4 regions of the Ensifer sp. ENS11 genome follow, and region 3 is predicted to be linked to each of the others. Evidence: riboswitches for the same ligand, from Rfam matches in the RefSeq annotation. Region 3 holds a riboswitch; each other region holds the start of a gene.

Region 1 (7,055 bases), on a different contig from region 3:
GCACGAGGTCGAGGATCTGCCGGCTGAGCAGCCTGAGCCGGCGCGGATCGCCGCCGGCCGCGTCGTAATATTCGTCGACCAGCGCTTCGAGATCCTTCAGCGGCCCATAGGATTCCGCCCTCGTCAGCGGCGGCGTCAAATGGTCGATGATGACGGCGCTGGTGCGGCGCTTGGCTTGCGTGCCCTCGCCGGGATCGTTGACGATGAAGGGGTAGACATGCGGTAGCGGCCCAAAGATCGCCTCGGGATAACAGGTCTCCGACAGCGCTAAGGCCTTGCCGGGCAGCCATTCCAGATTGCCGTGCTTGCCCATATGCACAATGGCCTGCGCGCCGAACTGGTTGCGCAGGAAAGCGTAGAAGGCGAGATATCCGTGCGGCGGCACCAGATCCGGCGAATGGTAGCTTTCCTTCGGATCGATGTTGTAGCCGCGCGCCGGCTGGATGCCGACGACAATCTCGCCGAAGCGGGCAAGCGGCAGCGCGAAGGCGCCATCGAGGAAGAACGGGTCGGTTTCCGGCGCACCCCAGCGGTCGCTGACCTCATCCTGAATCTGTTTCGGAAGCGAATCGAAGAACGTATTGTAATCGCTGAACGAAAGAACTTCGCGGATCTCGCGATCGCGGCTCGCCGCGTTGGTCGGCCCAGCCATCAGGTAGCCGATCAGTGCATCGCCATCCTCAGGCACGCCGGCGACGGGATAACCTTCGCTCGCCATGGCGCGCAGCACTTCAACCGTGCCCGCCGGCGTATCGAGCCCGACGCCATTGCCGAGTCGGCCATCGCGATTGGGGTAATTGGCCATGATGATGGCGATCCGCCGTTCGGCCGGACAGGCGCGGCGCAGTTTTGCCCAATTGACCGCAAGCCTGGCGGCAAAGCGGACCCGGTCGGAAAGCGGTTCGTGCCCGACGATGTTGGCTTCGACCTTGGGATCGTAGATCGAGGCCGCCTTGAAGGAGACGGCGCGCGCCAGAATGCGGCCATCGACCTCCGGCAAGGCAACGTTCATGGCGAGATCGCGCGCCATCAGCCCCTGCGGCGAGGCCTGCCATTGCGCGCGCGACGATCCGGAGAAGATCACCTGCAGCACCGGCGCGCCGGTTGATTCCAACACGGTCGGCTGCCTGTCGGCACCGGGCGAGGAAACGGCAAAGCCGGTGGCGTTCATCACCACGTCGGGTGCCGCCTCGGAAAAAATCGATTGCAGCGTGCCGACCGAAACGGCATCCTTGAGGCTGGAGACAAACAGCGGCAACACGCGCATGCCTTCGGCGGCAAGCGCCTCGATCAGCGCTTCGACCGGCCGGGTCTCGCCGCTCTGGACCAGGGCGCGATAAAAGCAGATCCCGACTGTCGGGGGTTCGAATCCCTCCCCCGCGACCATCCGCTCTTGGACACGTGCCTTCCATTCGCTGACGCCGATGACGCCCGCGCCCGGCCACCAGATGCCGGCCTTGAGCAGCGGTTTTGCCGGCTGCGGCTTTTCCGCGTCTGAGATCAACGCCTCGGCGTAGTCGAGGAACAGGCCGGCATTGTCAGCGCCGCCCTCGGTGAAATAGGCCCAGAGGCGCTGGCGGTCGTCGGCCTCAACGGTCGAAAACGGCTCGAGGCCGGGATCGGGCTTGTCGTCGCCGGGCAGCACCGCGATCTGGAAGCGGTGGGTGACGGCGGCGGCATGCAATGCTTCCAGCACATAACGGAAATAGCTGGCGCCACCGAGCGGCCTGACCACGATGAGTTTTGCATGCCTTGCCGTGCGCTCGACATAGGTGTCGACCGACATCGGGTGCATCAGGTTCATCAGGCTGGCGATGCGCAGGCTCAGCTCCCCGTCGCGCCGGCCATGGGCCGCCGCGATCGACGAAAGCTCGGTGTCGGCGGCCGACAGGAAAAGCACGTCGGCCGGCGTTTGCCCCAGGTCGATCGCCTCGTTGCCGTCGGCGATCGTTCCTTTCTGGGCGAGAAGCAGATGCATGTTTCTGTCCGTTCGAGCAATTCCAGGAAAAGCGTGAAATGGCTTTCCTGGAATTGCGTTGCTTCAAGGAGTTAGGCGAGTGCGGTGATGGCGGCGCGCACCGCAGCTTCGTCCATGTCGTGCAGGCCGATGACGACGAGGCGCGTACCGCGCTTCTCGCCAGCCGCCCAGGCACGGTCGTAATACTGGTCGATGCGGGCGCCAACGGCCTGGATCAGCAGGCGCATCGGCTTGCCGGGCACGTCGGCAAAGCCCTTGAGGCGCAGCACGTCATGCTCTGATATCACGCCCTTGAGGCGATCGATGAAACCTGCCGGATCGGCAATCGCGCCGAGCTCGACGACGAAGCTGTCGAACTCGTCATGAGAGTGCTCCTCGCCGGCCTCATGTTCCATCTCGTGGTGAGACTTGCGGTTGGCGATATCGCTTTCCGTGCCGACGCCGAGGCCGAGCAGGATGGCAGCGGCAACTTCGCCGTTCTTCGCCTCGATCATTGTTGGCTTGCGGTTAGTGCGCGAAGCGACCTCGTCGCGCACGGCCTTGAGGCCGGAGGCGTCGATCAGATCGGTCTTGTTGAGCACGATCAGGTCGGCGGCGGTCAACTGGTCCTCGAACAGTTCCTCGATCGGGCTTTCGTGGTCGAGATTGTCGTCCTCGACACGCAACGCATCGACCTTGTCATGGTCGTCGGCAAAACGGCCGGCGGCAACGGCGGCACTGTCGACCACGGTGACGACGCCATCGACGGTGACTTCGCTGCGGATATCAGGCCAGTTGAAGGCGGCGATCAGCGGCTGCGGCAAAGCGAGGCCCGAGGTTTCAATGATGATATGGTCAGGACGATTTTCGCGCTCGAGCAGCTTGGTCATGGTCGGGATGAAATCATCGGCAACCGTGCAGCAGATGCAGCCATTGGTAAGCTCAATGATATCGTCTTCCGAGCAGGCTTCTGCGCCGCAGCCCTTCAGCACGTCGCCGTCGACGCCGAGATCGCCGAACTCGTTGATGATGAGCGCAATGCGCTTGCCATCGGCGTTCTGCAGCAGATTGCGGATCATCGTCGTCTTGCCGGCACCGAGGAAGCCGGTGATGACGGTCGCCGGGATCTTGCCCTGGTTGGCTCTGGCAGTGGTCATGGATCAACCCTTCATTTTCAGCGGCAATCCGGCCGCGACAAAGTAAACTTCCGCGGATTTCTCCGCAACGATCTGGTGAAGCCGGCCGGCATGGTCGCGGAAATCGCGGACCATGCGGTTCTCGGGCACGATGCCGAGGCCGACTTCGTTGGAAACAAGGATGAGGCGCGCCCGCGCCTCCGGCAGGAAAGCGGCAAGGGCCGCGAACTCTGCCGCCATGTCGCGCCCTTCCATCATCAGGTTGGTGACCCACAGCGTCAGGCAGTCGACGAGCACCACGCGGTTCTCGTCATCGATGCGCGTCAGCAGCGAAACGAGGTCGAGCGGCTCTTCATGCGTCGTCCAGCCTTCGCCGCGCCTTGCCCGGTGATGGTCGATGCGCTCGCGCATCTCGTCGTCCCAGGCACGGCCGGTCGCGACATAGTGCATGCCGAGCCCGGAGGCTTCGACGAGCCTTTCGGAAAAGCTGGATTTGCCGGAACGGGCACCGCCGAGGACCAGAACCGGCCCGGCATGGGAAATGCTCATGTGCGTTGCAGCCTCACGCGCTTGGTCGCGAATTCGAGCGGCAACAGGATTTCACCGCGCCGACGGCGCGTTCGGGAAACGATCGATGAGCCAAGACAACCTCCGTGATGGCGTGGGAAGCGGGCTTCCCTTCGGGCGGAATGCCCCTGTCGGACGGCAGGTCTCCTGGCTCACGGCGTCACGAGTCCACCACATCGCGCCCCGCGTGATCACGCGAAGACCGATGCTTGGGCCCGAACGGCCCGCCTCACCTTCCCGGCGTTTTCTGGTTTCGTGAAAGGCGGACGATTCGTAGAAGAAGAGGCGTCCAACCCGGCTGATCACGAAGCCACGCCAGTGGCTTTTCCGGCTGAATTCCAAACCGCCTTCGATTGCCCCATGCAATCGAAAGGAAGCCGGCTATCAGCCCGATGGCGAACCCTGACCGTTCTACAGTCGCGGGGTCGGCTGCGATAAGGATGCCCGATTTGGGTCCATCCGTCACATTCCCAATTATTCCCCCGCATCGCCACGATCCGGGGAAACCATCCAACGTCAGATGATTAGGAAGCGGGCGCCGCAAAGTCAATCGACGCGTGCGACACGCCACCCGTCGAGATGCGGCGCGCGACAATTTGCCGGCAGCAGGCCGCAAAGGCCACTCCTGCATGTTTTTATCCTTAGATGGTATTCGACCTAAGGATAAAAACATGCAGCAATTCAAAGTGTTACAGCGACCTTTGCGCGTCCAGTAAGACGCGCGGCGCTGTAGTCGACGTCGGAGCGGACGCTCCACGGCAACTGAACTTTATTTTAGCAACGTCAGATATTGCGATAGAGTAGCCGAAAGTCGTTTCGATTATCCGGAAGGCAGATGGAACGCAGGCTCACCGCCGTGATGATTGCCGACGTTTCCGGCTATGGACTGCTCACCCAAGCCGACGAAGAGGGTACGTGTGCCCGCTTTCAGGCCGATCTGCACGGCCTGTTCGAACAAAGGATTGCCGCACATCGCGGGCGGTTGATCAAGACCATGGGCGACGGGTTATTGGTCGAGTTCCAGAGTGTCGTCGAGGCGGTCCGTTGTGCGGTGGAGGTTCAGCGCGCGAAATCCGAAAGCCGCGGCTCCGATCAGGGTCGACTGGAATTCCGCATCGGCATCAATCTTGGCGACGTCATCGTTGAAGGCGACGACATTCACGGCGATGGAGTGATCATTGCCGAGCGCCTGCAGAGCCTCGCCGAACCGGGTGGGATCATCATCTCCGGCACCGCCTACGACCAGGTCGAGAAGCACCTCGATGTCGGCTTCGTCTTTCTCGGCGAACAACGCCTGAAGCATATCGAAAAGCCGGTGCGGACTTACCGGCTGGGGCTGAACGAAGCCCGCCCCGGCAGCGTAAAGGTCGCTGGGCGCCACGCGAAGCGCTGGGCGGCACTCGTTACGTCTGCTGTCGTGCTCGGCGCTGCTGCCGGCGTGGCCTGGTGGCGGCCCTGGGAGTCGCCTGTGGAAACGGTCCAGATACAACCACCGAACCTGACCGCGCCGGACAAGCCGTCGATCGCGGTGCTTCCGTTTGCCAACGTGAGCGACGATCCCAGGCAGGAGTATTTCGCCGATGGCATGACCGATGGCCTTGTCACCGAGCTGGCTCAGGTATCCGGCTTGTTCGTTATCGCGCGTAACTCGACCTTCACCTACAAGGGCAGGGCGGTGACACCCAGGCAGGTGTCCAAGGAACTCGGTGTCCGATACGTCCTCGAAGGCAGTGTGCAGCGTGCCGGAGAACAGCTACGGATCAATGCTCAGCTCATAGATTCTCTCAGCGGCGGCCACGTTTGGGCCGGCAAGTTCGACGGTTCACTTTCCGATGTCTTTGCGCTGCAGGACGAAGTGATGCGCGGCATTGCCGACGCGCTTGCGCTTCGGTTGAATCCTGACGAGCAGATGGCCTTCGGACGCAAGGAAACGACGGTCCCGGCGGCCTTCGATGCGTTCCTGCGCGGCTGGGAGCATCACCGGCGCACGACCCCCGAAGATTTTGCAAAGGCAGTGCCTTTTTTCGAGCAGGCGATTGCGCTCGATCCTGCCTATGGACGAGCCTATGCCGCCGCCGCCATGGTCTACGCGCGCGTCTACCTGTGGCGTTGGCATTATCGGCTTGATATCTCGCGGATCGAAGCTAGAGCCAAGGCGCTACAATTTCTAAGGACCGCGCAGAAACACAAAACAGCGCTCGCCTATCAGGCGGCCGCTCTCCTGTCCGAAGCGGCCTGGCAGCATGCCGATGCGCTCGCCGAACTCAAGGAAGCGATCGCGCTCGAACCCGGCGATTCCTGGAGCTACGCGCTGACGGCCTTCGTGCTGACCTCCGCCGGCCGCCCAGCGGAGGCCCTGCCCTATATCCGTACGGCCATGCGCCTCGATCCGCACTCTCCGTCCTTCTTCATTTACGTTCTTGGACTGACGCAGTTCAGCCTGGAGGATTTCGAGGCGTCGGTGGCTGCGGTGAAGCGCAGCATCGAACTCAATCCTCAGGATGACGGTTCTTTCCTTCTTCTCGCCTCCGCTTACGCGCACCTCGGCCGGAACACGGAAGCGCAGGCAGCGATCACTCGTTTCAACGCGCTTCGCCTCGCACGCGGTGGCACTGCCGCCACCATCTCGACCAGCCCGCCCATGGATCTGGCAAAGCTGGCGGATAGCGAGCTCTTCTACCGGGGACTGCGCCTGGCCGGCGTGCCTGAGACCTTGATGAACGCCGACTTCGTAGGCAGGAACAGACTGGAAGCCGACGAAGCCCGCTCACTATTCCTGGGGCATCGGCTGCATGGACGCATGCTGGACTCGGGCGAGGAACATGAGGCTGTCATTTCAACCGGGGGCGTGGCCACTCTGACAGGAGGCTGGGCTTCCATCGGCGCTGGTCGCATGACCGATGTCGAGGTCAAGTTTGACAGGGACGAGGTTTGCTTCCTGTGGCTCAAGACAACGAACCTCTGCGGAATGGTGCTGCGAAATCCCGGAGGACTTAGCGGCAAGGAAAACGAATTCATATGGTACCACGGCGACAGGGCGTTCACGTTCTCGCAGGTCCGCTAGCCCCTTGCGCTCGCCCATGCTACCGCTACCGTACCCGCTGCAGCGCGCTGAACTGAAAAGCCTGCACTGAATTCCATGGCGTCTTATGCTGGTGCCTGATCGCTTCGACCAGCCGGAAGGACGGCCCGATTACTTCGGCAAGCGCCGCCGGGTCGTAGCGCATCACCGGCAAACCGCTGCAGCGGTTCGGCCCATCCGGCGCAAAGGTGGCGATGATGGCGTGTCCGGAAGGCTTCACGGCAGCACAAAGACGTTCGACATAGGCCGCGCGCTCTGCCGCACCGGTCAGGAAGTGAAACGCGGCGCGGTCGTGCCAGATATCGTATTGCCG
Region 2 (7,055 bases), on a different contig from region 3:
CCTGCCGGAAAGCTTCTCCTGCACCGGCGATCATGGCGGCGACACTGTCGCCCACTGCAAGACGATGTGGCGCAAATACGCCGTCAGCCGCGAGCTCTACCAGACACGGCGGATGATCGCCCGCTCCCATGGGCTGCTGTGGGGCGCCTATCATCTTGCCCGCCCCGGCAACCCGGTCGATCAGGCCAACCATTTTCTCGATTATGCGAGCCCGCGCGACGACGAGTTGATGGTGCTCGATCTCGAAGGCATCGACCCGGACAAATTCATGTCGCTCGAAGACGCGGCGATCTTTGCCGGACATATCAAGACCCGCACCGGCCGCTACCCGATGCTCTACACCAATCATGTCACGGCCAAATACATCGCGGCCAACCGCGCGAAGCACCGACTGCTGTCGCGACTACCCCTGTGGTATGCCCGCTACAAGCCGGATATCCGCAATGTGTTTCCGATCGGCAACTGGGACAGCTATGCGCTGTGGCAATTCTCGTCAGGGATCAATTGCGGCAAACGCCGCTGTCCCTATCGTGTGCCCGGTACACTTGACGACATCGACGTCAATGTCGCGGCTATGAGCAGCGCCACCTTGCGACCGATCTGGGCCGGCGGCGCCCTGTTGCCGGAAAAGGCACTGCCGCTCGTTCTCATTGCCAGAGCCGACGACGGGGTCGGCGCCGCCAGCGCTGCCCAGGCGACGGCGAAAATCGAAAGCCAGCCGTTGCTTATCAGCCGCGCCGAAGCTGCCAGCGCCGCCGGCGAAGGCGTCGACATGATGGCGACCGGGTCGATCGATTTCGGTCGGCACGACCGCGCCGTGCGGCTGGCGGCCGCGGCCAGCCGCTGACGGGTCGGTCGCGGAAAGAACACGCTCCCCGCGACCATCAAGCATTGTCAGGCTTCGATCTGTACATCTCCAAGCGGCCGCGAGCAGCAGGCGAGGATGTAGCCCTCATCGATTTCGTCGTCGAGAATACCTCCGTTGTGGTTCATCTCGACCTCGCCGGCGACTTTCATCACCCGGCACGTACCGCAGATGCCGCCTTCACAGGCCGCACCGATCCTGACGCCGTTGGCCCGCGCCGCCTGCAGGATCGTCTGGCCGGGCTTGGCCTCGATCTCCTTGCCGCTCATGGTGAAGACCACCTTGGCGCCTTGCGCTTCGGCGTCGGCTGCCGCCCCTGCCCTGACTGCTATCTCCTCGGCTGCCGGTGCTGCCGCCGGCTGGAAGCTTTCCTCGTGATAGCGGCTCATGTCGAAACCGGCCGCCTTCAGCAACTCGCGCACGCCGCGCATGAACGGCTCCGGACCGCAGCAAAACACTGTGCGCTCCATGAAGTCGGGTGCAAGCAGCGGCAGCTTGGCGCCGTCGATGCGGCCGCGCAGCCCGTGCCATCCGTGCCTTGACTCATGCCCCTCGACCACGAAGCCGAGGTTTAGCCCGGACATCTGGCGCGCCAGCACTTCCAGTTCCGAGCGGAACAGAAGGTCGTCTGGCCGGCGGGCGCAGGAAATGAAGGTGACGTCGGTCTCGGGAACGCAGTCCGCCATCCAGCGCGTCATCGACATCATCGGCGTGACGCCGGAGCCTGCCGATATGAAGAGATATTTTTCGCCGGGATGGCGCACGAAGCTGAAATCGCCGAGCGGACCGAACGCCTTCAGCCGCATGCCGGGCTTCAGGTGATCGAACATCCAGCGCGTGCCGATGCTATCGGCTTGCGCCTTGACGGTGACGGCGATCGACAACGGCCGGGAGGGCGTCGACGACAGCGTGTAGGTGCGCATGACCGGCTCGTCGGCGACCGGCAGCTCGAGCGTGACGAACTGCCCAGGCAGATAGCGGAACCAGGCCGGCTTTTCCGCCCGGAAGGTAAAGGTCATCACATCGGCGGTCTCGATCACGGCCGATGTGCATTCGAGCATGTTCTGCCTGTCGATCCAGACATGAAGCTCGTCGAAATGATGGAACGAGGATGCCATCTGCATGTCAGGCGACCCGGGAAAGCGGAGCAGCCTCGCCCTGCAGGCGCTGTTCCATGAACTTGCAATACCACTCGACGAACTGCATCACGCCGCCTTCGTGTTCGGGCGAATAGGGGCCTGACTGGTAGGCCGGCGAGCGAATACCAAAGGCGTTCTCCTCGACGATCTGGCGGTCCTGATCGTTGGTCTCGGTCCAGACATGCGTCAGTTGCTCGAGATTGTAGTCGACGCCTTCAACCGCGTCCTTGTTGACCAGCCACTTGGTCGTCACCTGCGTCAGCTCCGGGCCGAGCGGCAGGACGCGGAAGGTGATGGCGTGGTCGGCCAGCACATGGTTCCAGGTCGAGGGATAATGGAAGAGCAGGAGCGTGCCGATATGCTTCTGGCTAACGTCTGCCGACAGTTGCCGCCGCACGGCGCGGGCGCCGGACATGGTGTAGCTCTCGGCGTCGTCGATCAACGGCATGCGCGCCGAGCGGAACTGGCCGGTCTCGGACATCCGGAACTCGCTCGGCAGTCCGGCTGCTTCGCATTTCGCCCAATGCGCGGCAATGACGGGATCATCCTTGGCGCCCTGCACACCGGTCGCCGTCGGCGCTTCGGGATAGGTGCGGCAAAGTTCGGGGTGGTTGGCGGCACAATGGTAGCACTCCCGGTTGTTTTCCCAGACGAGTTTCCAGTTGCCCTTTTCGATGATCGTGCTTTCGAAGGCGACCTTGGTTTCACCCAGGCGGTGCGGCGCAAGATAGGGCGCGACCATGTCGCGGAACGGGCCGAAATCCATCGGCTGCTCGGACAGGTTGATGAAGATGTAACCGCCGACGGTCTCGCAGTGGATCGGCTTCAGGCCGTGGGCCGCCTTGTCGAAATCCTCGCCCATCTGGCGGGCAAAGAGCAGCGCGCCGTCGAGCTCATAGGTCCATTGGTGATAGGGACAGACGAGCTTGGCCGAAGAGCCCTTGTGCTGCGCGCAGACGCGAGAACCGCGATGACGGCAGGAATTGTGCAGGGCGCGGATCGTGCCCTGTCGGTCGCGAACGATAATGACAGGATAATCGCCGACCTGGACGGTGAAATAGTTACCGGCACGCGGGATCTCGCAGTCGTGGCCGATGAACAACCAGTCCTTGTACCAGATGCTTTCGAGATCCTGCCTGTAGTAGTCGGGGTCGATGTAGAAGGCCCGGTCGAGGCTGTAGCCGTCGCGTCGACCCTTCAGCTTGCGGAGCATATCGCCCTTGATGTCCATGTCCTGTCCTCGTTCGCCTTGTTTCGGAGAGGCAGGACTGGAACCCGCACGGGCGCATTGCCTGTGCGATGACGGCTCCGATCCGGCTGCCCGCCGCAACCCGTTACGGTCTGTTCGCGTCAAGGCTGGTTTCCGGGCTCAGGAGCCGTCCGCAAGGACCAGCCCGGCGCCTTCCCGGACGGAACCGTCCAGTGGCTTTGTGCCGTGGCTTTCGCTCCACCACCGTTGCGGGGGCAGCGCCGGGTTTTGACCGGCTTCCCAATTCTCCGCCTTCCCTAAAAGACAGCACCTTGAGTAGGCATATCTAATCGCGGAAGCCATCGTCGTAGCTGCCGATTAACGACATCCGATTCCAGAAAGACGACACAGCACATCAAGCGCACCAAACGCCCTGTGATTGATCATTTTTCATTGTAAACAATAGGATAGCTCAAGGATTGAGCAATTGTCGCTTTTTCCGGCAAGGCTTGCGAGAAAGCGCGGATCCTTCGCCATTTTGCGACATGTCTTCCCGTGACGCGGGGCAAGGCCCACCGACGCGAGTGAAATCTTCCATTAACCATAATGCATTAGCGTCGCCTGACGGAGAAACCGGCCGAACCGGCAAACAGCGCATTGAAGTTCATGGCAAAGCTCAAATACTACGACGCCGCAGCCGAGAAGCTGCCAACGATCGCTCCGAAGACAGCGGTCCACACCGAGTTCCTGCGCACCGGCCGCATAGAAAGGCGTCAATGGTCGCAGCGCGAGCGGCGTTATCTGAGCTATGACGAGGTTGCCGAGCGCACCGCCCACAAGCTGACGACCGCCGGCGAAACGACGCACAAGCGGATGAACGGCTTCCATACCTCGATCCAGTTTCCCAAGATGATCTTCCACCGCACGCTCACCGGTCGGCCGCATCTCGGCTATTGCCATGTCACGGCGGCGAGAACACATCTCGCCCCGTCCAAGGACGTCACCTGGTCGTTCTATTTCGCCAACTTCTTCTGTGACCTCGGCGACGAGAAACACTTCTTCGAACGCATCCAGACCGGCTATTCCCGAATGTACTTCGCCGTTGCCATCGAGCCCGATGCGCCAGAGGGGCAGATGACCATCAATCGCAGCGTTCGCGACAACGGGCTGCTCTTTCGTACCGACGACCCGAAAGTCGCGCTCAAGAACGTGCTGATGCTCGGCGCGCGCGACGAGGCATTGAAGCGCATCATTCGCAGCCTCTGAAGCGCAGACCCGGTTGCCTGAAGAAAATCGTTCTGTTTTCACCGTGGCTCCTTTAAGGAAGCCTCGGAAAGGGAAACGGAAGCGACATGGCCGAAATCATCGATACACGGACCGAGCCGGAACGGGCGATCGAGCGTGCCTGTGCGGTGCTTGCCGAAGGCGAGCCCGTCGCGATTCCGACCGAGACGGTCTACGGCCTGGCAGCGGACGCCACCAATCCCGATGCGATCAGCCGTATTTATGAGATGAAGGGGCGTCCACGCTTCAACCCACTGATATCGCATGTGTCAGACATGGCGATGGCTGAAGCCCATGTGACATTCGATTCGTTGTCGCGGCGCCTGGCCGAAGCGTTCTGGCCCGGCCCGCTGACGTTGATCCTGCCCCAGCGCACAACAAGCACCGTGCACGCGCTTGCCTCGGCCGGCCTCGACACGCTCGGCATCCGCATGCCTGATGGCTTTTCACGTCGGGTGATTGCCCGCTTCGGCCGCCCGCTCGCCGCACCGAGCGCCAATACGTCGGGCAAGATCAGTCCCACAAGCGCTGCCCATGTGGAAGCCGATCTCGGGCCGCGCCTCAAGCTCATTCTCGACGCCGGCTCTGCGGAGATCGGGCTTGAATCGACGATCATCAAGGTCGAGGACGGCGCGCTGCGCCTGCTGCGTCCGGGCGGTCTCGACGTCTTCGAAATCGAAAGGCTGACCGGCCTTACCGTCTCGAGGCCGCAGAGCGCCGGAGCGACTATCGAGGCCCCGGGCATGCTCGCCTCGCACTACGCGCCGGGCGCAGCTGTCCGGCTCGACGCCGCCGACGTGCGTCCGGGAGAAGCGCTGATCCGGTTCGGCAATGCGTCGCTCCCCGGCGAAGAGCACGCCGCGATCGTACTCGACCTCAGCCCGGCAGGCAGCCTGCGCGAGGCAGCTGCCAATCTTTTCGACTATATGAAGAGGGCGGATGCCAGCGGCTCCGCAACCATCGCCTTCGGCCCCATCCCTTCGGAAGGGTTGGGAGAGGCGATCCTCGACCGGCTGCAGCGTGCTGCCGCCCCCAGAGACTGACCGACAGGCACTTTTCCAGCGCCGTGCGTCAAATATGACGCGCAAAGGACGCTGTAACGCTCTAAACCCGCTGCATAATTTTGTCCTTAATTCGATTCCGATTTAAGGAATTATGCAGTAGCGCCGTCGGGCGCATTTGCGAAGGCAGGGCCATGACGACGACGCTCCCCTCTCCCGAACTGATCGCCTCCTTCATCGACATCGTCGGCAGCGCCAATGCCTTGACGAACCCGGCGGACCTCGCGCCCTACCTCATCGAATCCCGCGGGCTCTACAAGGGCACCACCCCGATGGTGCTTCGCCCCGGTTCGGTCGAGGAGGTGTCGCGCATCATGAAGCTTGCAAGCGCGACCCGAACGGCAATCGTTCCGCAAGGCGGTAACACCGGCCATGTGGCGGGTCAGATCCCGCGCGAGGGCAAGGCCGATATCGTCCTGTCGCTGCAGAGGCTGAACCGGATTCGCGACATCGACCCCGTCGGCAATGTCATCGTTGCCGACGCCGGCTGCATCCTTGCCGATATCCAGAAGGCGGCCGATGATAACGATCGACTGTTTCCGCTGTCGCTCGGGTCGGAAGGCTCGGCCCGCATCGGCGGCAACCTCTCGACCAATGCCGGCGGCACCGCAGTGTTAGCCTATGGCAACATGCGCCAGCTTTGCCTCGGCCTCGAAGTGGTTCTGCCGACCGGCGAGATCTGGGACGGGCTGCGCCGGCTGAAGAAAGACAATACCGGCTACGACCTGCGCGACCTGTTCATCGGCGCCGAAGGTACGCTCGGCGTGATCACCGGCGCGGTGCTCAGGATGTTTCCGAAGCCCCTTGGCCATCAGGTGGCCTTTGCCGGCGTCGGCAGCGTCGAACATGCGCTGGCCCTCTTCGACAAGGCCTCGAGCCTCTGCGGCACTGCGCTCACCGGCTTCGAACTGATGCCGCGCCTCGGCGTCGAGTTCACGACAAAGCATATTCCAGGCGTGCGCGACCCGATGGAAACCGTTCACCCGTGGTATGTACTCATCGACATTTCCACCTCCGATTCCGCCGAGAGTGCCGAACGCATGGTGCACGAACTGCTGGAGCAGGGCATCGTCGCCGACCTGGTCGAGAACGCAGTGATTGCGACCAGCGAAGAACAGCGCAAGGCGCTGTGGCACATGCGCGAAAGCATGTCGCCAGCGCAGAAGCCGGAAGGCGGCTCGATCAAGCACGACGTTTCCGTCCCCGTATCGAGCATCCCCGCCTTCATGAAGGAGGCCGATACGGCCGTCATGCAGGCGATGCCGGGCGCACGCATCTGCTCATTCGGCCATATGGGCGATGGCAACATTCACTACAACATCTCGCAGCCCCTCGGCGCCGACAAACAGGCATTCCTCGACCGTTGGCGGGAAATGAACGCCATCGTTCATGGCATCGTGCTGAAGTACAACGGCTCGATCTCGGCCGAACACGGCATCGGGCAGTTGAAGCGCGACGAGCTCGCCGAGGTCCGCCCCGAGATCGAAATCGAGTTGATGCGCCGCATCAAGCACGCG
Region 3 (7,055 bases):
TGCGCACATGGTTCCACCAGACCCAGTCGGTCAGGTAGTGCTGCTGCCAGATTTCGGTGGCAGCCTGCCCAGACGTGGCAGCCGCCAGCGCATCGTTCATCGGCACGTTGAAGATAATGGTGACGATCAGCACGCCGGCGACGTAGGCGATGCCGCCGGCCGCCAGCAGCAGGCTGCCGTTACCGCCCCAGATGAAGGCCGCGACGACCAGCGCGAGCCCCAGAAGCGCCGTGCCCATGAAGGTACTGAGGAACAGCGGATTCTGGATCACCACGTTGATGGCGTTCATCGCCGCGATCCCCTGCTCCGCCGGCAGCCGCGACAAAGCCTGCATGATGCAGACCGAGAAGATGAAGAACAGCCCGGCCATCAGGCCGGAGCCGATTGCGGCGGCAAACGCCAGAGCGGGGATCAGCGGGATCATGCGGCGATACTCCAGACACCAGTTGCAGCGGTCTCCCGGGCATAGTCGGCGAAGTCGCGCGGTTTGCGCCCAAGCACGCGCTCGACATCGGACGTCACTTGCGAATTGCGCCCGTCGAGCACCGACGTGAAGAGATAGCGGATGAGTTCGACATAGTCATCAGGCAATCCGTCGGCCCGCAACTGCACCGTGAAGTCGGCAACCGGCACGGACTGATAGCCGATCCGGCGGTTGGCAGCCGTCGCGATCTCGGCCACGGCCTGGGCAAAGGTCATCAGCCGCGGGCCTGTCAGCTCATAGACCTTGCCGACATGCCCCTCGTCCAGAAGGGCTGCAACTGCCACGTCGGCGATGTCGTCGGTGCTGATGAAGGGTTCGGTGATCTCATCCGGCGGCAGGAACACCGATCCGCTGCGAACGGAATCGGTCAAAAAATCCTCGCTGAAATTCTCGAAGAACCAGCTTGCCCGGATGATCGTCCAGTCGGCGCCGGAGGCCTGCAGTTCGCGCTCGGCCGCTTCCGCCTCGTCCTCGCCGCGCCCCGACAGAAGCACCAGCCGCTTGATGCCCGAGCGAACGGCAAGCCTCGAGAATTTGCGGATGGTTTCGACGGCGCCCGGCACCGCCAGATCCGGCTGGTAGCTGATATAGATGCGCTCGACATTTTCAAGCACGGGCGCCCAGGTCGCCTCATCCGTCCAGTCGAAGGAAGGCGATGCCGAACGGGCGCCGATGCGCACCGCGATACCCCGCTCCTCAAGGCGGGCCGCCACCCGCCGCCCCGTCTTGCCCGTACCGCCCAGAACCAGTGTGAGTTTGTCAGTCATCGCTTCCTCCTGAGGTTGATTGCAAAACATGAGCATCTCTCACATTTGCAAATGTGATAAATCCTCGTATTTTAGGAGTCAAGTCAAAATGTGAGCATTACTCATGATTCCCGATGCAAGCCCTTCCACAATCCCCGCTGACGACGAGCCGGCGCTGCGCCGCACGCCCAGCCAGAAGCGCAGCCGCGAGCGCGTCGAGCACATCCTTTCCTGCGCCACGGCGATCATCCAGGAGAAGGGCAGCGACGCCATGCGCATGAGCGAAGTCGCTGAAAAGGCTGGAATCTCGATCGGCTCCCTCTACCAGTACTTCCCCGACAAGGCGGCGATCGTGCGCACGCTGGCCGAGCGCTACAATGCGGTCTGCAATGAATGCATCGGGGCCGAGCTTGCCAAGGTGACGTCGATCTCGGAACTGCGTGACGCCTTCTCCATGCTGTTCGACATCTATTACGATATGTTCCTGGCCGAGCCTGTGATGCGCGACATCTGGTCAGCGATGCAGGCCGACAAGGCGCTGCGCGAGATCGACCTTTTGCAAAGCCGTGCCGGCGGCCAGCTTCTGGCCGACGTCTGGGCTCGGTTTGCGCCCGACACGCCGCGCGAAACGATCGACAGCGCCGCCTTTTTGATCATGCATCTCGGCGATTGCACGATGCGGCTTGCGGTCTCCGTCACCAGAGCAGAGGGCGACCAGATCGTCGAAGCCTATAAACGCATGATCCTTCGTGATTTTGTCGCGGATGGACCGGGCGGCGGCGCAAGTCTAATTGACATCTCCGGGGTGCGATCCTAATCATCGTGGATCGATTGGTTCCCGCAACGCGAACGCGTTTCGGGAGTAAACGGGAACGTGACGGATGGACCCATGCTGGGCATTCAAATCACGGCCGACCCCGCGACTGTAGAGCGACGTGAATGCGCCGTTCCGGAGCGATCCGGAAGAAGCCACTGGAGACAAGACCGCGAGAGGGCGGCCCTTGCTCTGGGAAGGCGAGGCAAATCCAGGGTGATCTCACCCGACGTCCTGAGCCAGGAAACCTGCCAGTCGATGCGGGCATAGGGCCCAAACCGGGAAAGATCCCGACGCCATCACGGAGGTTGTCATGGCTACATCTACAGTTTCGAGCATTCCGCTCTCCCTCAGCGATCGTCTGACCGCAGGTATCATCGCGCTCCTCATCGGCGGCTTCCTCGTCTTCGGCGCAGGCCTGGCGAACTCGGCCGTGCTGCACGATACCGCGCACGACACCCGCCACTCCTATGGCTTCCCCTGCCACTAAGCGATGTTCCGGGACGCGACTTGCGTTCCGCATCGACATAGCTGCGGACAAAAACGCTTCCGGCAGACAGCCGGACGCGTTTGCTCGCGTCTGATGCAGATTGAAGATCTGCCGGACGGAGCCGTTCGCATATTTGCCAGTGGGACACGGCGCTGCCTGCCAGATGCATGGCGCGCCGATATCGAGGGATATCGAAAATGATTGTCAGAACGCTTCTGGCCGCGATCGTGGCTGGATTGATTGCCGGTGTCTTCATGACCGGCGCCCAGGAACTGCGCGTCGTACCGCTGATCCTGCACGCGGAAGAATTCGAAGGCGAGGCACCGGCCGCCGGCGAACAACCAGCCGTTCAGCCGGGAACGGCCGATCCGGCCGCAGCAAACCACGACCAGCATTCGTCGCTGAAGGCGGTTTCGCCGATTGGCGCTTTGCTTGACGCCCTGTCGCCGATCACGCCTGCCTACGCCCATGAGGGCGAACACGAGGAAGGCGGCATCATGTTCGGCATGAGCCGCTTTTCCGGCACGCTGATCGCCAATCTGGTGACCGGCTCCGGCTTCGCGCTGCTGCTCGCCGGCGTCAGCCTCGTCATCGGCTACCCGATCACGCTCAGGAACGGCGCGCTCTGGGGCGCCTGCGGCTGGCTTGCCGTGCACATGCTGCCGGCAATCGGTCTGCCGCCGGAACTGCCGGGCTTCCCGGCCGCGGAACTCGGCGACCGCCAGGTCTGGTGGGGTGCAACCGTGCTGTTGTCTGCCGCCGGTCTCTATCTGCTGGTCTTGCGGCAAGAGATCGCCGCCAAGATCATCGGCCTCGTGCTGATCGCGGCACCGCATGTCTATGGCGCGCCGCAACCGTCGGACATCTCCAGCAATGTGCCGGCCGTGCTCGGCGCTGAATTCGCCGTGGCAGCCCTTGCCACCACGCTCGCGTTCTGGATTGTTCTCGGCGTCGTGTCGGGCTTCATCAACGATCGTTTCGCCAAGGCGTAACAGACCGGCCAGATTTCGCCATCAACCCGGAGCCCCTGATATCGCCGATATCAGGGGCTTTGTCGTCGAGATGTCTCAGCGCGCCTGCAATGCCAGCAGATGCGCCTGCAACCGCGCGCGGCGGTCGTCCGGCGCCAGCATCACGCAACTGTCGCAGAAGCTGCCACCTTCCGTTCGATAATAGAGACAGCAGCCGCCGCGCAGGCGATAGGTGCGCGACAGCGCATGATTGCCGCCGATCTCGATCACGATGTCCTCGTAACGGAGCTTGTCGGAAAATAGCGACGTACCCGCGCGCTTGACGATCGCCAGCGCCCTCGCCATCGCGGTCTCCTCGTCGCCGAGGACGCGGCCGATCTCCAGGAACCCACCGGCAAGCGAATCCGCCGCAAGCCGCCATTGCGCGCCCGAGGACAGGCCGGTGCGACGCTTCAACATGACGACGATCGGCGCCAGATGCGCAGCGAAGGTTTCGCCGAAGACGTCCGCAGTCGCCGGGGCATGATCCCCGGCTGCGGGCAAGGCAAGGCTGAAATGAAACCGCTTGGCCGCGACAAGCCGTTCGCCATAGGCCCGCGAAAATTCTTCGAAGCGAAGGCCGCGAACGGCTGCCACGATGCCCCCACCGAGATAGAGGCCGCCAAGCGCGAGCGTGAGCTGGTTGCTGTAAAAGGCAATCAGATGGGCGGCGCGGATCTTGTCGTCCATGCCCTCGGCAAAGCGATCCTGATAGGCAAGGCTGTCTTCAAGCCCGACGCCCTCCTCCACCCAGAACCGCGCCTCGGGAAGAAATACGTCGCCGGCGGCCCCGAGCGAAAAGCCCACTTCGGGGAAAGACGACTGCAGGTGCGCGAGAACGCCAAGGGCGCTCTGGCGCAACGCCGCGTCCGCCTCGTCCTCCGCCGGGCGCTCGTCCTGCCGCTCGTGGCCCAAGCTCATGCCGTCTCCCTGGTCTCAAGCCAGCCGCCGCGAAAATCCGCCCGCTGCAATCCGCGCCGTATGGCCGGAATGCTGCGCGTCAGCTCCCAGACGAAACCGTTTCTGGCATTCTCGATCATCATCACGACAAGCCCCTGGTCAAGCCCGACCACGCGGTCGTCGACCCAACCCTCCGGGCCCACACCGGGCAGGCTCGGATTGAACCCGCCGGGAAACCGGCTCTCGCACAGAATGTCCGGGTAACAGTTCTCGAGCTCGGCGAGTGCCGACTGCGACGCATCGGCAGCGAAAGGCAGACAGGCAACCGGTGCCCAAGGTGCCAGCGTGCCATCGTCAGGACCACCGGGCGCGCCGCGCGCCGCATAGCCGAGCATCCGCTGCCAACGCCCATCGACAAGCCGCTGCCGCCCCGCCGGTCCACCGCAGGCGCTGAGGCCCCACATATCCCCGCCGTAACCGGCGAAATCGCCGGGATTGCGCTCGGCATGGGCTCGCTGCAGCGCGATCGCCCGGCAGGTATTGTCGAAATAATCAGTCGCCTCGTCACGCATCGGCGCATCGCCAATGCCGCGAAGGTCCAACCAGGCTTGCGGAAAGAGATGGACGAACAAAGGCGCGGCCTGCAGATGCGGCGCACCGTCGACCGTGGTCCACGCATAGGCGGCCGTGAATTCGCGGTAGTGCTCCGGGCCGATTGCATGGTGCGGCGCGCCGAGCGCGAGCACGTAGAGCAGCAGTGCCTCGCTGTAGCCCTGCCATCGATACTTAAGAAACCGCCCGGGCGGTCGCCAGCCCATCGTCAGTATCTCGCCACGGCCGAGCGCCCAGCGCCAATCCACCCGGGCATAGAGCTTATCCGCAAGCGCGCGGATTTCCCGCTCCCCCGCACTGTCGCCGGAGAAATAGGCGCCTGCGGTCAAAACGCCGGCAATCAGCAGCGCGGTATCGATGGTGGAAAGCTCGCACTGCCACACCCGCTCGCCGGTCTTCATGTGGAGAAAGTGATAGTAGAAGCCGCGATAACCGGTGGCGAGCGCATCGCTCCCCTGCCGGCTTTGCGCCAGAAACCGCAGGGTCATCAGCACCCGGCCGGCCGCTTCGCCGCGCCCGATCCAGCCGCGCTCGACGCCAACAGGGTAGCAGGAAAGCCCGAAACCGGTGGCAGCGATGCTTGAGGGCGCGTCGGGAAGCGACGTATCGGCGACAAGCCCGGTGCCGGCATCGCTATAGCGCAGGAAATAGTCGAAAGCGGCGGACTGCAGCCTATCGACCTGAAAACGCTCCGTATTCCGTGTCTGTTGAAGCATATCCTCAGCTCATGCAGGCCCGTCGGCACGGTATCGATCGGCAGTAAACCCTGTCGATATCACCTTTTATTGAAGGTCAGCCAACCCCAAACAGTCGCGATAAGCCAATCCTGTGCTACATTTCCTGAGATGACGCGGCTCGCAATGACGGGTTGAAGCGATGTTAACCATGCTGGCGTTGATCCTTTCCCTGACTGGTGGCCCGACCCAATCGACCGCCGCGCACACCGACGTCGATGTCGAACTGGTGCTGGCCGTCGACATGTCCGGCTCGATGGATCTGGACGAAGCCCGCGTCCAGCGCGCCGGCTACGTGCAGGCGCTGCGCCATTCCGACTTCCTCAATGCGGTAACGAGCGGTCGCTATGGCCGGATCGCCCTTGGCTATTTCGAATGGGCCGGCACCGTCAACGAATCCTCCGTCGTTGCCTGGCAGGTGATCTCCAACGCCGCCGAAGCGGACGCCTTTGCCGCGCTGATCGAGGCCCGCCCCGTCGGCACCCGCCGCGGCACCTCGATCTCCAACGCGCTCACTTACGGCACAGCGCTGATCGACTCCAACGCCTTTGCCGGCATGCGCCGCATCATCGACGTGTCTGGCGACGGACCCAACAATATCGGCCCACCGGTCATTCCCGCCCGCGACATCGCCATTGCCCGCGGCATCATCATCAATGGCCTGGCGATCCTGATTAGACCGTCCGTCTCGACCGGGCCGCTCGACCAGTATTATGCCGAGTGCGTCGTCGGCGGCCCGGGCTCCTTCGTGCTGCCGGTGCATGAGCCGGAAGATTTCGCCATCGCCATCCGCCAGAAGCTGATCCTGGAGGTCAGCGGCCTGCCGCCACCGCCGCGTGTGCGCCTCGTCGATGCCTTGCCCGCTCCCGACTGCCTGATCGGCGAGAAGCTCCGGCCAGGCTTCATCGACCGCGTCTATCCCGAACTTGACAAGTAGTCGGCCCACATTGGCAACGACGCTTTGCCATGCCAGATTGTCGTTTCCTTACTGCATGTTTCCTTAAATCCTATTCGATTTAAGGATAAAAACAGGCAGCCATTCAAAGTGCTACAGCGACATTTGCGCGTCTAATAAGACGCGCGGCGCTGTAGGGCGCGCGCGTCGATAAGATGCCGCGTTCAATCGTGGATCGATTTCCTTCATGTCCCTGACCACCCATCCTGCGGCGGCCGACGCGTCCACCGACACCAGCACCCGACAGATTCGCGACAAGCTGCGCGATGCGATCGTCGAACGACGGCTTGCGCCCGGAACCAAGCTGTCC
Region 4 (7,055 bases), on a different contig from region 3:
CAGCAACGGCTGCGTCGGTCGGCTGCGCTGGCGTCGCGGCGTTTTGCGCCGGTTGGGCAGCACCCGCTGCAGGCTGCTGCACGTTCGCTGCCGGCTGCGCCTTGCCGTCGGCGGCCGGTTGTGTGTTCTGGGCAGGCTGCGCGCCGCCCTCGGCAGGCACTGCCGGAGCTTGAGCGGGCTTCTCGCCGGGTTGCGTCGTCGTCTGCACCGGTTGGGCGTTTTGCGCCACGACAGTGCCGGCACCGGCCAGCGACAGCAGGCAGACAGAAACAGCGAACAACTTTGCCACGAAATGCAATTTCAAAACCCTCGGAAGCCCAGACCTCGCCCGGATGCGGAATCGCCCCGGCAGCCGTCACAATGCGGTTTGAATACGAAAGACGGCGGAAAGATGCAAAGACACGGTAAAACATGCCTTCACAGCCCGTAAAACTGTCAGAATCCTGCGCCCGGCTGCGCCAGATAGGTCAGTTCCGCCGCCGTCGACGTCCGACCGACGAAGGCGTTGCGGTGCGGGAAGCGACCATAGGTCTCGATCACCTCCCGGTGCCGGATTGCATAATCGATATACATGGGATCGCCGAGCTCGGTGAAAAGCTTCACCGCCATCGTCTGATCCGTCAGGTTCTCCGAGTGCTCGAACGGCATGTAGAAGAACGCCCGCCACTCCGGCCGGACCGCCATGTCGGCGCCGGCGCCGACGGCGAGCTTGGCTTCCCGGAGCGCCAGGCCGTCGGTCGCAAAGGCAAGCGGCGTCCCCCGATACATGTTGCGCGGCAACTGATCGAGAAGCACGATTGCCGCCAGCCGGTTTTCCGGCGTCGCCCGCCAGATGTCGCCGATCTCCCTGGCAAGGGCGAGGTGCGACGCCTGGAAGCGCAGGAAGCAATGTTCGTCCAGCTCGCGCGACGGCTTGAACCAGTGGTCGAGCGACAGTTCCTCGAACCAGAATTTCAGCACTTCATCCGGGGTGCAGGCCTCAGCTTGATGGGTCATTCGCTCCTCATGTCATGCCGTGGGGACGGTCGACCTATCAGATAGGCGGCAATCGCACCGTGTCCATGCCGCTGGCTTACGCGCGACGCTTCAAAATGGCAATAAAAGCCATGCCGCCGACAAGCCCGGTGATGACGCCGATCGGCATATCCTCGGGCGCCATGACGACGCGGGAAAAGAGGTCCGCCCAGATCAGCACCAGCGCCCCGACGAAGGCCGAAAGCGGGATGACCCGGACATTGTCGCTGCCGGCAAACAGCCGCACGAAATGCGGCACCATCAGGCCGACAAAGCCGATCGCGCCGGAAAAAGCGACCATGACCCCGGTCAGAAGTGCGGTGACGACGAAGAGGACGAGGCGGAACCGGCGAACGGGAATGCCGAGCGTCGTTGCCGTCTCGTCGCCCATGGCAAGCGCATTGATCTCGCGCGCCCTCAGCACGAGGTAGCCGAGGCAGGCTGTCAGCACCACCGCGGGATAGACAAGATGCGGCCATTGCGCGAGCCCGAGACCGCCGAGCATCCAGAAAATCACCGTATGCACCGCCCTTGGATCCCCGAGGAAAATCATCAGGTTGCCGACAGACGTCAAGGTGAAGGCAACGGCCACGCCTGATAGCACCAGCCGGTCGGCATTGGTGCCGAGCACCCTTGTCACGAGCGCAACAAGTGCGGTCGCAGCCAGCGCGCCGGCAAAGGCAAACAGCGGCACCGTGGCAAGGCCGAGAATGAGTCCGGTGTGCAGTAGCGCGATGATCGCGCCGAGCGCGCCGCCGGAGGACACACCGAGCAGATGCGGATCGGCAAGCGGATTGCGGGTAACCGCCTGCAGCACGGCGCCGGTCAAGGCCAGCCCGGCTCCAACCAGCCCGGCAAGCACGACACGCGGCAGGCGCACGTCCCAGACAATGCTTTCGCGCCCCGCCGACCAGACGACGTCGACGCTGCCGGGCGACAGCTTCGAGGCGATGATCGACCAGACGGTCGAGACCGGGATGGGCGCTGAACCCCATGAGACGGCGGCAGTGATCGTCAGGCACAGCAACAGCAGCGCCGCGAGAATGGCGGTCGTGGTTTTCACAGTCCGTCCCTGGTCAATTATTGGAATGGAAAGGCGGGAGCATGCGAAACGGCATGCTCCCGCAGGCCGCCTCGGTTACATCGCCTGCCCGTGAAAGGCCCTGGCAAGGCGCGCAATGGCATCGATGTTGCGTGGACCCGGTGTCGCCTCGACATAATCGAGCACGACGAAGCGGTCATTCCTGACGGCATCGATGTTCTTGAAGGCGGGGTTGCTCTTCATGAAGGCGATCTTCTGCTCGGCGGTGACCTCGCCATAGTTGACGATCACCACCACCTCAGGGTTCTTGTCGATCACCGGCTCCCAGGAAATCTCGGTCCAGCTCTTCTCGATGTCGTCCATGACGTTGACGCCGCCCGCCGCCTCGATCATTGCCGTCGGGATACCGAACCGGCCTGACGTGAACGGCTTCTCCTCGCCGGAATCATAGACGAAGACGCGGGTCGGGCGTTCGATGCCGCCGGTGTCTGCAGTGATCTTGTCGAGATCGCGGCGATAACCGTCGACCAGCGCCTGCGCCCGATCCTCGACGCCGAAGATGCGGCCGAGATTGAGGATATCGACGAACATGTCGTCCATGACAGGCTTGCCCTTGGCCATGACGTGAATGCAGGATTCGGTCAGCTCATAGACGTTGATCTTGAAGGGTTCGAGCGTTTCCGGCGTCACCTCGCCCCCGACCTTCATGCCGTAGTTCCAGCCGGCGAAGTAGAAGTCGGCGTCGGCATTGAGCAGCACTTCCTTGGTCGGATATTTTTCCGAAAGCTCCGGCAGCGCCTTGACGCCTTCGCGCAGCTTTTCGTCCAGCGTCTTCCAGCCGGATACGCCGGTATAGCCGACCATGCGGTCCTGCAATTTCAGAGCCAGCATCATTTCAGTGAGGTTGACGTCGTTGGAAACGGCGCGCTTCGGTGCTGAATCGAAGGTCACCTCGCGGTTGCAGCTCTTGACGGTCACGGGATAGGCGAGCGCCGGCGTTGCCGCCAGAACCAGCAGGGCAAAGGCGGAATGGGCAATGAAGGTCTTCATGAAATCAGTTCCTGTCGAGCAAGTGAAAAGGAAAAGCGTGCGCCGCTCGAAACGGCATTGTTGTGGGCAGTGGCGGTGACGCCGAAGGCGGCGGAAAGCGCTTGTGGGTTGAGCACGTCTTCGGGCGGGCCGAAGGCCGTCATGCGTCCCTCCGTCAGGATCGCCACATCGGTCGCGAACTCGGCTGCCAGGTTGATGTCGTGCAGCGTGGTGACGATCGTCAGCTGCAGCGTCTGCAACAACTCGAGAATTTCGAGCTGGTGGCGGATATCGAGATGGTTTGTCGGCTCGTCGAGAATGATGATGCGCGGCTGCTGGGCAAGCGCCCGGGCGATCAGCACCCGCTGCTTCTCGCCGCCCGAAAGCGTCGCGAATTGCCGCCCGGCAAGGTGGGTGAGATCGAGATGCTCGAGCGCGTGCGCAACCGTCTCGCGGTCCCTCGCGGTCCAGCCGCTCATGCCCTCACGCCGGGGGATGCGGCCCATCATCACCACGTCGCGCACGCTGAAGGGAAAGTCGCTCGGCATTTCCTGCAGCACGACGGCAATGATCTTTGCCGCCTCGCGCGCCGTCATCGCCCAGATGTCGACGCCATCGACCTCGATTGCGCCCGCTATCGGCTGGGCCGAGCGATAGAGGCAGCGCAGCAGCGAGGTCTTGCCGGCACCGTTCGGCCCGAGAATGGCAAGCCGGCTGCCGGGCGCAATGGCAAAGTCGATCTCGCGGACCAGCCGCAGGTCCGGGCGCGGTCCCCAATCCAGGGCGTGGACCCGAAGCCCGGCCCCTGTCGCGGTGCAGCTCATCGGCTCGTCCCTCCCCGCGCCATCATTGGAAATGCCAGCCGATGTCTTCGGAGACCAGCATCGCTGCCGGGATGCGCGCCAGCGTCTTGCCGTTGAGCCCGCGCGGCCTCTCGGCCGCCCGCGTCATGCCATCGCCCCTTCCGGCATAGGTGGTCGCGAACGAGACGAGATCATCGATATCCTCCTCGGGCGAGATATCGCCAAAGAGGTAGGTCGCCTTGCCGGTTGCCTGGAAAGCGATGGTGCAAGGCCTGGTACACGCGGCCATGCAGACCGTCCCAGTAATGGAGAAATCCCGGTCGAGCGGCTCGCCGAGCGCGGCAATACTGCGGTTCAGCCGCTGGATCAGATCCGCTCCCGGACGGCATGGGCCGCCGGTGAAACGGCAATCGGTGCAGACCGTTATCGTGTGCTGTCGGGAAACCGGATTGGCCATGTCTCTTCTCCTCCGGATTGGTCCGGAGAGAATGTGGCAACGCGGCATGATGACGGATGACCGTCGCGCAAAAACCAGTTCTTTTCCATCGGAACACCCCGTCCGTTGTGGTTGATCGGTTCGATGGCAGGTCTCCTGGCTCGCGGGTCGCGGCGCATCCACGTCTTCCCGGCTGATCGCCAGTGACATGGTGTGAATGCGCTTTCCGCTCACAGTTGCGGGGGCAGCCACGGTTTCGGCCCCATTTGGGTCGTCCGCTCCGTGTTCCCTTTTCAGCCGCTTCCGCATTGTCGCGGTTGCAGCACCATCAAAGCCTTCGTCGCACACTTCGGCGGAGGTGACAACCGCCGCGACAGCACGGCCTTGGCCTATCAACATGTCGCATTTTTTCATGCGCATTTGTTATGTGATAACATAACATTATTCAACACAAAAATATGTTGACCAACTCGCCCGCACCGACCAACGGGCGTATCCTTCGATGGCGCCTGTGTGGAAAAGGAGATCTGCCATGGCCGCCTATCTGATTGCGGATGTCGAGGTCACCGATGCCGCGGCCTTTGAAGAATACATACGGGAAGTGCCGGCAACGGAGGCGCGCTATGGTGGCCGATATTTGGGGCGCGGTGGCGCTACCCGGGTGCTCGAGGGAGACTGGGAGCCGCACCGGCTCGTCATTGTCGAGTTCCCGGACATGCACTCCTTGCTCGAGTGGTACAACTCGCCGGCGTATCAACGCCTCAAGGCGATCCGAGAGCGCTGCGCCAAGACGCGGATCATGACGCTGGAAGGCGTTGCCACCTAAGCAGTCGGGCCGTCATTGTTCCAGCAGCTTCCGACGTTTACCGCAAAGGTGCGGCATTGGCATATCAACATGCGGCATATTTTCATATTCATCTGTTATGTAATATCATAATACAACACAAGCTAACGAATGATGCCTGCGACGCACATTGGCAGAGCACTTCTCACGCCATCAGGACGATCGATCGCGACTGTCAACCGGACCTATTAATCTGGCATCAGCGTTTGCCGGCGACGGTCATAAGACATTGCTCGACCAACGGACCGGCAACTCTGTGCTGGAAGCGATTTCAAGAGGCGTTGTCAGGCGATACTTCATCTGCCTGGGGTGCCTCATTCCGGTGCGGCGATACGAATGGGACGTGTCCCGACTGGAGCGCCGGTCGCCCGGTCGATGGTGACGGGATCGATCTCCGTTCCGGTCTCGGCGTCGAAGAACCGGGTTACCTCGCCCCCGCCGCGATGCTTGCGTCCCCACGCGCCGATGGCAAACAGAACCGGCAGGAAGTCTTGGCCAGCTTCGGTCAGGACATATTCGTCTCGTGGCGGACGATCGGAATAGCGGCGTTTCTCCAGCAGCCCCTCCTCCGTCAGCGCTGAAAGCCGCCCCGTCAGCATCGTCGGCGCGATACCAAGACTTTTGCGGAAATCATCGAAGCGGGTCAGGCCCGCATGGGCATCTCGCATGATCAGCATGCTCCAGGCATCCCCCACAAGCGCAAGGCTCCTGGCGATCAGGCATGGCTGGCTCGACAGATTTTTCATGTTAGTATCTTTTTGATAGTGACTAACTACTAATTTAATAGTAACTGAATGTTCAGCGATATTCCATGATAAAATGAAAGCACAAGCCGATGAGCAAGACAGAACGCGGCATTGCCCTGGTCACGGGCGCTTCCTCAGGCATTGGGTTGGTGACAGCACGAGCGCTGCGGCACGATGGCTACCGTGTCTTCGGTACCAGCCGAAAGCCGATGCCCGATACCCCGGACGGGATCACGATGCTGATCTGCGATGTAACCGATGACGCATCGGTGCAGACAACCGTCGACGAGGTTCTAAGTCGCGCAGGACGGATTGATCTTCTTGTCAACAATGCCGGGATCGGACTGCTCGGCGGCGCTGAGGAATCCACGACGAAACAGGCGAAAGCCGTCTTCGACGTAAACGTGTTCGGCATCATACGCATGACAAATGCGGTGCTGCCCACGATGAGACGGCAGCATCGAGGACGGATCGTCAACCTCAGCTCCATACTCGGGCTGATCCCCGCCCCCTACAATGCGCTCTACGCATCGACCAAACATGCCATCGAAGGCTATTCGGAGTCTCTTGACCACGAAGTGCGAACGCAAGGCATCCGCATCGTGCTTGTCGAGCCCGGCGTAACCCGCACATCCTTCGAAGAGAACATCACGCGACCGGACCGCCCGCTTGCCGTTTACGACACGGTTCGCGCCGACGCGGAGAGGCTGATGCGCGACATCGTCGCGAAGGGCGATGCACCCGAGGTGGTCGCCGAAGCCGTCGTAAGGGCCGCCAATGCGGCATCGCCCAAACGACGCTACACCGCCGGAAAAGCTGCAGGACAAGTCCGTTTCATGCGTCGCTTCCTGCCCGAGTCCATCGTCGACAAGAACCTTCGGAAGTTCAGCAGACTTCCCGATTGAGCTGTCGCCGCCGCACTGCTGGCGCTGCCGGCTCACCATAGAAACGAAAGTTAGTCTGATGAAATCATTCCTGATCGATCGCTATCTGAAAGGCGGCGCTCTCCGGCTCGGCGAAGGCCCACAGCCGGAGTTGCGTGAGAACGATGTCATGGTTGAGATTCATGCCGCCGGCGTGAACCCCTTGGACAATAAGATCAGGGACGGAGAGTTCAAGGTCATCCTTCCCTACCGCCTTC

What was found. A riboswitch is a leader RNA that binds a small molecule or an ion and turns the genes downstream of it on or off. The one in region 3 is predicted to bind cobalamin.
Region 1: another riboswitch for cobalamin. It lies ahead of cobU (bifunctional adenosylcobinamide kinase/adenosylcobinamide-phosphate guanylyltransferase); the one in region 3 lies ahead of IB264_RS13435 (CbtB-domain containing protein).
Region 2: another riboswitch for cobalamin. It lies ahead of IB264_RS07065 (aromatic ring-hydroxylating dioxygenase subunit alpha); the one in region 3 lies ahead of IB264_RS13435 (CbtB-domain containing protein).
Region 4: another riboswitch for cobalamin. It lies ahead of IB264_RS09440 (DUF1636 domain-containing protein); the one in region 3 lies ahead of IB264_RS13435 (CbtB-domain containing protein).

Annotation. Positions count from the first base shown of each region.
Region 1 is NZ_JACVAN010000004.1:102,068-109,122, reverse strand. It holds gene cobN (cobaltochelatase subunit CobN) at 1-1,978, opposite strand, end outside; gene cobW (cobalamin biosynthesis protein CobW) at 2,050-3,114, opposite strand; gene cobU (bifunctional adenosylcobinamide kinase/adenosylcobinamide-phosphate guanylyltransferase) at 3,118-3,642, opposite strand; cobalamin riboswitch at 3,780-4,186, opposite strand; gene IB264_RS09760 (adenylate/guanylate cyclase domain-containing protein) at 4,496-6,724, shown strand; gene IB264_RS09755 (trans-aconitate 2-methyltransferase) at 6,750-7,055, opposite strand, start outside.
Region 2 is NZ_JACVAN010000002.1:602,864-609,918, forward strand. It holds gene IB264_RS07055 (glycoside hydrolase family 25 protein) at 1-847, shown strand, start outside; gene IB264_RS07060 (hybrid-cluster NAD(P)-dependent oxidoreductase) at 895-1,989, opposite strand; gene IB264_RS07065 (aromatic ring-hydroxylating dioxygenase subunit alpha) at 1,991-3,235, opposite strand; cobalamin riboswitch at 3,341-3,543, opposite strand; gene IB264_RS07070 (DUF6656 family protein) at 3,860-4,459, shown strand; gene IB264_RS07075 (L-threonylcarbamoyladenylate synthase) at 4,546-5,520, shown strand; gene IB264_RS07080 (FAD-binding oxidoreductase) at 5,673-7,055, shown strand, end outside.
Region 3 is NZ_JACVAN010000006.1:16,276-23,330, reverse strand. It holds gene IB264_RS13450 (DUF1772 domain-containing protein) at 1-424, opposite strand, end outside; gene IB264_RS13445 (NAD(P)H-binding protein) at 421-1,251, opposite strand; gene IB264_RS13440 (TetR/AcrR family transcriptional regulator) at 1,355-2,047, shown strand; cobalamin riboswitch at 2,046-2,315, shown strand; gene IB264_RS13435 (CbtB-domain containing protein) at 2,358-2,534, shown strand; gene IB264_RS13430 (CbtA family protein) at 2,732-3,526, shown strand; gene IB264_RS13425 ((2Fe-2S)-binding protein) at 3,602-4,465, opposite strand; gene IB264_RS13420 (glucoamylase family protein) at 4,462-5,772, opposite strand; gene IB264_RS13415 (DUF1194 domain-containing protein) at 5,933-6,727, shown strand; gene IB264_RS13410 (GntR family transcriptional regulator) at 6,933-7,055, shown strand, end outside.
Region 4 is NZ_JACVAN010000004.1:35,043-42,097, reverse strand. It holds gene IB264_RS09465 (mechanosensitive ion channel domain-containing protein) at 1-298, opposite strand, end outside; gene IB264_RS09460 (DUF924 family protein) at 436-996, opposite strand; gene IB264_RS09455 (iron ABC transporter permease) at 1,073-2,077, opposite strand; gene IB264_RS09450 (ABC transporter substrate-binding protein) at 2,153-3,106, opposite strand; gene IB264_RS09445 (ABC transporter ATP-binding protein) at 3,103-3,909, opposite strand; gene IB264_RS09440 (DUF1636 domain-containing protein) at 3,932-4,345, opposite strand; cobalamin riboswitch at 4,453-4,669, opposite strand; gene IB264_RS09435 (DUF1330 domain-containing protein) at 4,857-5,150, shown strand; partial or broken gene IB264_RS09430 (winged helix-turn-helix transcriptional regulator) at 5,440-5,914, opposite strand; gene IB264_RS09425 (oxidoreductase) at 6,004-6,819, shown strand; gene IB264_RS09420 (NADP-dependent oxidoreductase) at 6,878-7,055, shown strand, end outside.